Regions from separate parts of the Streptomyces sp. NPDC055025 genome, predicted to be linked through region 1. Evidence: predicted binding sites of a transcription regulator. Region 1 holds the regulator's gene; the other holds the start of a gene.

What was found. Region 1 encodes HrcA, which represses chaperone genes, less so after heat shock. Its sites were predicted from a motif close to TTNGCACTCNGNNNNNCNGAGTGCNAA; they were not measured.
Region 2: the regulator HrcA is predicted to act here: its motif matches at 2,038-2,064, upstream of groL (chaperonin GroEL).

The regions. Positions count from the first base shown of each region.
Region 1 is NZ_JBSGVS010000049.1:56,867-61,280, reverse strand. Features, by position in the region: gene ACWGDX_RS27355 (nitronate monooxygenase) at 1-632, opposite strand, end outside; gene dnaJ (molecular chaperone DnaJ) at 933-2,069, opposite strand; gene hrcA (heat-inducible transcriptional repressor HrcA) at 2,070-3,086, opposite strand; gene ACWGDX_RS27340 (MBL fold metallo-hydrolase) at 3,329-4,138, shown strand; gene ACWGDX_RS27335 (DUF3097 domain-containing protein) at 4,172-4,414, shown strand, end outside.
Region 2 is NZ_JBSGVS010000018.1:44,826-49,239, forward strand. Features, by position in the region: gene thrC (threonine synthase) at 1-842, shown strand, start outside; gene ACWGDX_RS13950 (ubiquitin-like small modifier protein 1) at 942-1,217, shown strand; gene ACWGDX_RS13955 (cold-shock protein) at 1,604-1,807, shown strand; gene groL (chaperonin GroEL) at 2,192-3,814, shown strand; gene ACWGDX_RS13965 (RNA polymerase sigma factor) at 3,982-4,414, shown strand, end outside.

The sequences.
Region 1 (4,414 bases):
ATCGGAAGCTGTACGGCCTCCTTGACCTGGGCGATCAGTGAGAGCAGCCCTATGCCCGCGCCGTCGACGGCGGGGTCGTCGCGGTGGGTGCCCTGGTGTCCGCCGGCCTCGACGCCCTGGACACAGACGGCGTCGGCGCCCGACCACTGCGCGGTCTGCGCCTCCTCGGGTGTGGTCACCGTGACCACGGTGTACGTTCCGGCGCGGGCCAGCGCGTCCAGGGTGGACCTGGTCGGACATCCGAAGGTGAAGGAGACGACCGGCACCGGGTCGTCGAGCAGGATCGCGAGTTTGGCCTCGTAGCCGTCGTCCCGTCCGGCCTCGGGATCGCCGAGCGGTGTCTCGTACCAGGTCGCCTCACCGGCGAGCTGATTGCGGTAGACCTCGATGGTCGCGCGGTCGGCGCTGTGCTGCTGCGGCATGAAGAGATTGATCCCGAAGGGCTGACCGGTCAGCCCGCGCAGCTGTTTGACCTCTTCGTACATACCGTCCGCCGTCTTGTACCCGGCGGCGAGGAACCCGAGACCGCCGGCCTCGCAGACAGCCGCGGCGAGCTGGGGGCAGGAGGCGCCGCCCGCCATGGGGGCCTGCACGATCGGATACCGGCAGAGATCGGTCAGTGCGGAGGACATGGAGGCATGGTGCCATGCCCTCCGTGACAGCTCCGAATCGGTGCCGCACCTGGCGGGGCCGCTGAAACGGCCGCGCAAAAAGGCCGACGTCCAGAGAAATCCCTGAACGCCGGCCCACAACAACCTGTCGGCGTCGAACACGCCTTCAGCCGCGAGAACCGTTCCTATCGGCCGCCGGCCTACCGGCCGTTGAACGCGTCCTTCAGCCGCGAGAACAGACCCCGCCGGCCCGGCTGACAGCACCACCCGGGGGACCACCCCCGGACCCCCAGCCCGGCAAACCACCCACCAGCCACAGCCCTACCGGCCGTTGAACGCGTCCTTCAACCGCGAGAACAGACCCTGCTGACCCGGCTGGAACTGGCCCGTGGGGCGCTCCTCGCCGCGCAGCTTCGCCAGCTCGCGCAGCAGCCGCTCCTGCTCCGGGTCCAGCTTCGACGGGGTCATCACCTCGACATGCACGATCAGATCGCCCCGGCCGCCACCGCGCAGATGCGTGATGCCCCGGCCGTGCAGCGGGATCGACTGGCCCGACTGCGTGCCCGGCCGTACGTCGATCTCCTCCATCCCGTCCAGCGTCTCCAGCGGGCACTTCGTGCCCAGCGACGCCGCCGTCATCGGGATGGTGACCGTGCAGTGCAGATCGTCGCCGCGCCGCTGGAACACCGAGTGCGCCAGCTCATGGATCTCGACGTACAGATCACCGGCGGGGCCGCCGCCGGGGCCGACCTCGCCCTCACCCGCGAGCTGGATGCGGGTGCCGTTGTCGACACCGGCCGGGATCTTGACCGTGAGCGTACGGCGGGAGCGGATACGTCCGTCGCCCGCGCACTCGGGGCACGGGGTCGGCACGACCGTACCGAAGCCCTGGCACTGCGGGCACGGCCGCGAGGTCATGACCTGGCCCAGGAAGGACCGGGTGACCTGCGAGACCTCGCCGCGGCCACGGCACATGTCACAGGTCTGCGCCGAGGTGCCGGGCGCCGCGCCCTCGCCGGAACAGGTCGTACAGACGACGGCCGTGTCGACCTGGATGTCCTTCGTCGTGCCGAAGGCCGCCTCGTTGAGGTCGATCTCCAGCCGGATCATCGCGTCCTGGCCGCGCCGCGTCCGCGATCTGGGACCGCGCTGCGACGCCGTGCCGAAGAACGCGTCCATGATGTCGGAGAAGTTGCCGAAGCCACCGGCCCCGAAGCCGCCGGCGCCCCCGCCCCCGTTCGCCGAGAGGGGGTCCCCGCCGAGGTCGTAGACCTGTTTCTTCTGCGGGTCCGACAGCACCTCGTACGCGGCGTTGATCTCCTTGAAGCGCTCCTGCGTCTTGGGATCGGGATTGACATCCGGATGCAGCTCGCGCGCGAGCCGCCGGAATGCCTTCTTGATCTCGTCCTGAGATGCGTCGCGGCGTACGCCGAGTACGGCGTAATAGTCCGTGGCCACTTACGACTCCGCCAGGATCTGTCCGACGTAACGTGCCACTGCGCGTACCGCTCCCATCGTTCCGGGGTAGTCCATGCGGGTCGGTCCGACCACGCCGAGTTTGGCGACTGCCTCGTCGCCAGAACCGTAGCCGACCGCGACGACGGACGTGGAGTTGAGGCCCTCATGGGCGTTCTCGTGCCCGATACGTACGGTCATGCCGGGATCCTTGGCCTCGCCGAGCAGCTTGAGGAGCACCACATGCTCCTCCAGCGCCTCCAGCACCGGCCGGATGGTCAGGGGGAAGTCGTGTCCGAAACGGGTGATGTTGGCCGTACCGCCGATCACCAGCCGCTCCTCGGTCTCCTCGACCAGGGTTTCGAGCAGGGTCGCGAGCACGGTGGACACCACACCGCGGTCCTCCTGCTCGAAGGAGTCGGGCAGGTCCTGCACGAGCTGCGGGACATCCGCGAAGCGGCGTCCGACGATCCGGCTGTTGAGCCGGGCCCGGAGATCCGCGAGCGAGGTCTCGCCGAAGGGCGCGGGAGCGTCGACCATGCGCTGCTCGACCCGTCCCGTGTCCGTGATCAGGACGAGCATCAGCCGGGCGGGCGCGAGCGCCAGCAGCTCCACGTGCCGCACCGTCGAGCGGGTCAGCGAGGGGTACTGGACGACGGCGACCTGCCGGGTGAGCTGCGCCAGCAGCCGGACCGTACGGCCCACGACGTCGTCGAGGTCGACGGCGCCGTCCAGGAAGTTCTGGATGGCACGGCGCTCCGGCGAGGACAGCGGCTTGACACCGGCCAGCTTGTCGACGAAGAGCCGGTAGCCCTTGTCGGTCGGGATGCGTCCCGCGCTGGTGTGCGGCTGGGCGATGAAGCCCTCGTCCTCCAGCACCGCCATGTCATTGCGGACGGTCGCCGGTGAGACACCGAGCTTGTGGCGCTCGGTGAGCGCCTTGGAGCCGACGGGCTCCTCGGTGCCGACATAGTCCTGGACGATGGCGCGCAGCACCTCGAGTCTGCGTTCGCTGAGCATGGCGCACACCTCCAGCTCTGGTCGTCGTGCCGGGCCGTTCCGCGGTCGTTCCGGTCCTGCTACTCACTTCTTGGCAACTTCTTGACACTCTTCTTGGCACTCGCTCACGGGGAGTGCCAACACTCCCCCCGTAAGTGTACGGCCGTGGGGTACACCCGGAGCAAGAGCGGCCGAACACGATACCGCCCGATCCGGCGTATCGGCGGCGGCGCCGTTTCCGTACCGTCCCGTAGCGTCCTGGTATGGACGTCTGTTGGGAAGAACACGGGTGGGAGCGGCTGGCCCCGGGAGTGGGGCGGCGACGGCTGCCGGGGTGGGACGCGACGGCCGGACTGGTCGTGGGCACGGACGCCGTCCTGCTGTACGACACGGGCTCGACGGTCCGTGAGGGCGCCGAACTCGCCGCCGGGGTACGGGCCCTGCTGGGCGGCGGCCGGCACGTGACGCATATCGCACTCAGCCACCCCCACTTCGACCATGTGCTGGGGACGGCCGCGTTCCCGGGGGCGGAGGTGTACGGGGCGGTGGGCATGGCGCGGCTGCTGGCGCCGGGCGGCTCGGGCCCGTCCGGCCCGTCCGGCCCGTCCGGTCTGCCTGGTATGCCTGATACGACGGGTGTGTCTGGTGCATCGAGTCTGTTCGAGGAGGCCGTACGGCTCGGGGCGGACGCGGAGGAGACGGCGCGGGCGGTGGACGGGCTGGTGGCACCCCGGCACGAGGTGTCGGGGCTGCTCACCCTGGAACTGGGCGGTGGGCGCCGGGCGGTACTGGTGAACGCGGGACCCGGGCATACGGCGCACGACTTGGCGGTGCTGGTGGCGGGGGCTTCGGGGGCGCCTTCCGTGGTCTTCTGCGGCGATCTGGTGGAGGAGTCCGGTGAGCCGCAGGCGGGCCCCGACGCCGTCCCGGGGCGCTGGCCGGCCGCCCTGGACCGGCTGCTGACGCTGGGGGGCGAGGACGCGGTGTATGTGCCGGGACACGGCGCGGTGGTGGACGCGGCGTTCGTACGGGCACAACGCGACGCGCTGGCGACGCGGTTCGGGGTGTCGTAGCCGTACCGGCCGGTGCGGCCTATCGTCTTGCGAATGCGTAGCTACAGCCCCGATCTGACGCCTCCGTGGAAGAAGTCCACGCCCGCGCCCGAGGTCCCGGCGGAGCCGGATCCGGATCTGGTGGTCGAGGAGGTGTCGACGGGATTCTGCGGTGCGGTGGTCCGCTGCGAGAAGACCGCGGAGGGTCCGACGGTCACGCTGGAGGACCGGTTCGGCAAGCACCGGGTGTTCCCGCTCGTCCCCGGCGGGTTCCTGCTGGACGGGCGGGTGGTCACC
Region 2 (4,414 bases), on a different contig from region 1:
CCACCGGCAATCTGGCGGGCGCGGTCGGCGCCGCAGCCGCCCGCGCCGGCTTCCGCTCCTGTGTGTTCATCCCGCACGACCTGGAGCAGGGCAAGGTCGTCATGGCCGCGGTGTACGGCGGTGAACTCGTCGGCATCGAGGGCAACTACGACGACGTGAACCGTTTCTGCTCGGAGCTGATCGGCGATCCCCTGGGCGAGGGCTGGGGCTTCGTCAACGTCAACCTCCGTCCGTACTACGGCGAGGGCTCCAAGACACTCGCGTACGAGATCTGTGAGCAGCTCGGCTGGCGGCTGCCCGACCAGATCGTCATCCCGGTCGCCTCCGGGTCGCAGCTCACGAAGATCGACAAGGGTCTCCAGGAACTGATCAAGCTGGGGCTCGTGGAGGACAGGCCGTACAAGATCTTCGGCGCCCAGGCCGAGGGCTGCTCGCCGGTGTCCACCGCCTTCAAGGCCGGACACGATGTCGTACGGCCGCAGAAGCCCGACACCATCGCCAAGTCCCTGGCGATCGGCAACCCGGCCGACGGCCCGTACGTCCTGGACATCGCCCGTCGCACCGGCGGCGCGGTCGAGGACGTCGACGACGAGCAGATCGTCGACGCGATCAAGCTGCTGGCGCGCACCGAGGGCATCTTCGCGGAGACCGCGGGCGGGGTGACCGTCGGCGTGACCAAGAAGCTGATCGAGGCGGGAGTGCTCGACCCGGCGCTGACGACCGTGGTCCTCAACACGGGTGACGGACTGAAGACCCTGGACGCGGTGGCGCCGACGACGGGCCCGACCGCGACCATCCGCCCGAGCCTGGACGCGTTCCGCGACGCCGGTCTGGCCCGCTGACCGGCCGCCCGGCCCGATGACCCGGCCCGGCCCGCTCACCCGCGATCCGGCCCACCGACCCCGACGACGTCACGGAAGACGGAAGGCAGAACACCCAACATGAGCGTCAACGTCCGCATCCCCACCATTCTCCGTACGTACACCGGCGGCAAGGCCGAGGTCCCGGCCGAAGGGGCGACCCTCTCCGAGGTCATCCAGTCCCTGGAGGCCAGCCACCCCGGTATCGCCGCGCGGGTCCTGGACGACCAGGGCAAGTTGCGCCGCTTCGTGAACGTGTACGTGAACGACGACGACGTCCGCTTCGAGCAGGGCCTGGAGACCGCGACCCCGGCGGGCGCCGGCGTCTCGATCATCCCCGCGGTCGCCGGAGGCTGACTCACGGGCCCCCGGGCCCGCCCCTTTCGTGGCGACACCGGGTGACCGGTATGGCTCCCTCCGCAAGAGAAGCGGAGGGAGCCATTCTTTATGGTTGAACGCGATAGAGTGTGGGAACGCCCCTCCGCCGCCCATCCGGCGCGCGTATGAGAACGCGACAACATAGGGCTGAAGTCATCGCGCTGTTTGCACTTTAGGTGCGCTTTGCCCGGCCCGACTTGCCCGGGAACGCAGCGAATTCGTCGCTATGCGTGTTCGGCCATGCCCATAATTCTCGTCCGATTGACCTGTTGCAGAGGGCAGTTGGGCAGATACATTCAGCCGCGGTCGACGCGTTCCGGCGCGAAGTGTGGCCCCTGGAAGGGCCAGTAATAGGGGAGTTAGGCATGGCTCAGGGCACCGTCAAGTGGTTCAACGCGGAGAAGGGCTACGGCTTCATCGCGGTAGACGGTGGTGCGGATGTTTTCGTCCACTACAGCGCGATTCAGATGGACGGTTACCGCACCCTTGAAGAAGGTCAGCGAGTGGAGTTCGAGATCTCGCAGGGCCAGAAGGGTCCGCAGGCGGACATGGTCAAGCTCGCCGTCTGATCCCGGCGCGATCGGCCACCGACGCACGCAGTTCACGGCTCACGCCGAGGGGTCCGTATCCCGGAGACGGGATACGGACCCCTCGTGCGTGTCCGGGCGCGGGTGGCGCGCGGCCGGCGTGGGTACGGCGCCCGGATGAGCGGGCGCGGGTGGCACGCGGCCCGGCGTGGGGACACCGCCGGAGTCCGGGGGCGCTTGCACTCTCGGGGGTCGAGTGCTAATCATTGGCGTTAGCACTCTGCGAGTGAGAGTGACAACTTAAGGACCGGGTCGGTGAGGCCCGAAGAGCCGGTGGGGCAAGGAACCGCACGGCTCTCAGGCCGTCCGTCGCGGGCGCCAGCGCGGTCCGGAGCAATCCACCCCAGTCCGGGAGGACCACTTCACATGGCCAAGATCATCGCGTTCAACGAGGAGGCACGGCGCGGTCTCGAGCGCGGGATGAACCAGCTCGCCGACGCCGTCAAGGTCACCCTTGGCCCCAAGGGTCGCAACGTCGTCCTCGAGAAGAAGTGGGGCGCCCCCACGATCACCAACGATGGTGTGTCCATCGCCAAGGAGATCGAGCTCGAGGACCCGTACGAGAAGATCGGCGCCGAGCTGGTCAAGGAAGTCGCCAAGAAGACGGACGACGTCGCCGGCGACGGTACGACCACCGCGACCGTGCTGGCCCAGGCGCTCGTCCGCGAGGGCCTGCGCAACGTGGCCGCCGGCGCCAACCCGATGGCCCTCAAGCGCGGCATCGAGAAGGCCGTCGAGGCCGTCTCCGGCGCCCTGCTGGAGCAGGCCAAGGATGTGGAGACCAAGGAGCAGATCGCTTCGACCGCCTCCATCTCCGCCGCCGACACCCAGATCGGCGAGCTCATCGCCGAGGCCATGGACAAGGTCGGCAAGGAAGGCGTCATCACCGTCGAGGAGTCCCAGACCTTCGGTCTGGAGCTCGAACTGACGGAGGGTATGCGCTTCGACAAGGGCTACATCTCCGCGTACTTCGCCACGGACATGGAGCGTATGGAGGCGTCCCTGGACGACCCGTACCTCCTGATCGTGAACTCCAAGATCGGCAACGTGAAGGACCTCCTTCCGCTGCTGGAGAAGGTCATGCAGTCGGGCAAGCCCCTGCTGATCATCGCGGAGGACGTCGAGGGCGAGGCGCTGTCGACCCTGGTCGTCAACAAGATCCGTGGCACCTTCAAGTCCGTCGCCGTCAAGGCCCCGGGCTTCGGTGACCGCCGCAAGGCGATGCTCAACGACATCGCCATCCTCACCGGCGGCACGGTCATCTCCGAGGAGGTCGGCCTCAAGCTGGAGAACGCCGGCCTGGACCTGCTGGGCCGCGCCCGCAAGGTCGTCATCACCAAGGACGAGACCACCATCGTCGACGGTGCCGGTGACAGCGACCAGGTCGCCGGCCGGGTCAACCAGATCCGCGCCGAGATCGAGAACAGCGACTCGGACTACGACCGCGAGAAGCTCCAGGAGCGTCTGGCGAAGCTGGCCGGCGGCGTGGCCGTCATCAAGGCCGGTGCCGCGACCGAGGTCGAGCTGAAGGAGCGCAAGCACCGCATCGAGGACGCGGTGCGCAACGCCAAGGCCGCCGTCGAGGAGGGCATCGTCGCCGGTGGTGGCGTGGCTCTGCTCCAGGCTGCCTCGGTCTTCGACAAGCTGGAGCTGGAGGGCGACGAGGCGACCGGTGCCAACGCCGTCAAGCTCGCGCTGGAGGCCCCGCTCAAGCAGATCGCCGTCAACGGTGGTCTTGAGGGCGGCGTCGTCGTCGAGAAGGTCCGCAACCTGACGGTCGGTCACGGTCTGAACGCCGCGACCGGCGAGTACGTCGACATGATCGCCGAGGGCATCATCGACCCGGCGAAGGTGACGCGGTCCGCGCTGCAGAACGCGGCCTCCATCGCCGCGCTGTTCCTGACCACCGAGGCCGTCATCGCCGACAAGCCGGAGAAGGCCGCCGCGGCCGCTCCGGGCGGTATGCCGGGCGGTGACATGGACTTCTGAGCCTGACGGCTCCTCGGAGCCGGCCGGTTCGGACGCGGTCCTGGTACGTACCGAGGGCGGCACCCCTTTCGCGGGGGTGCCGCCCTCGGGCGTTTCCCGGGCCGTGTCCCGCGGCTTGTAAGGATCCGCCGGGCTCATGACATATGAGAGATGTGGAAACCTTTCGGATGACGGGGAGCGACGGGGGCCGTGCGCCCGACGGCGATCGCTCCGAGCGGTTCACGGCCATGTACGCACGCGAGCACCCGCGCGTATCGGCCTATGTCCACCGGCGGGTGGGCGACCGGGGCGCGGCGGAGGAGCTGACCGCGGAGGTCTTCAGGACCGCGTGGGAACGGACGGCCGCGGGCCATGAGACGAGCGGCGGCTGGCTGTTCGTCACCGCGCGCCATCTGCTGAGCAACCACTACCGCAAGACCGCGCGTCTGACCGAACTCCACCGGCGTATCACCGACGAACTGAACCGCGCGCCCGCGACCGGGCAGGACACCGCCGTACTGGACACCCTCGACCGGCTCCCCGAACGGCACCGGGATGTGCTGATGCTCGGTTACTGGGACGGGCTGAGCGCCGCCGAGATCGGCGAGGTCCTCGGCTGCG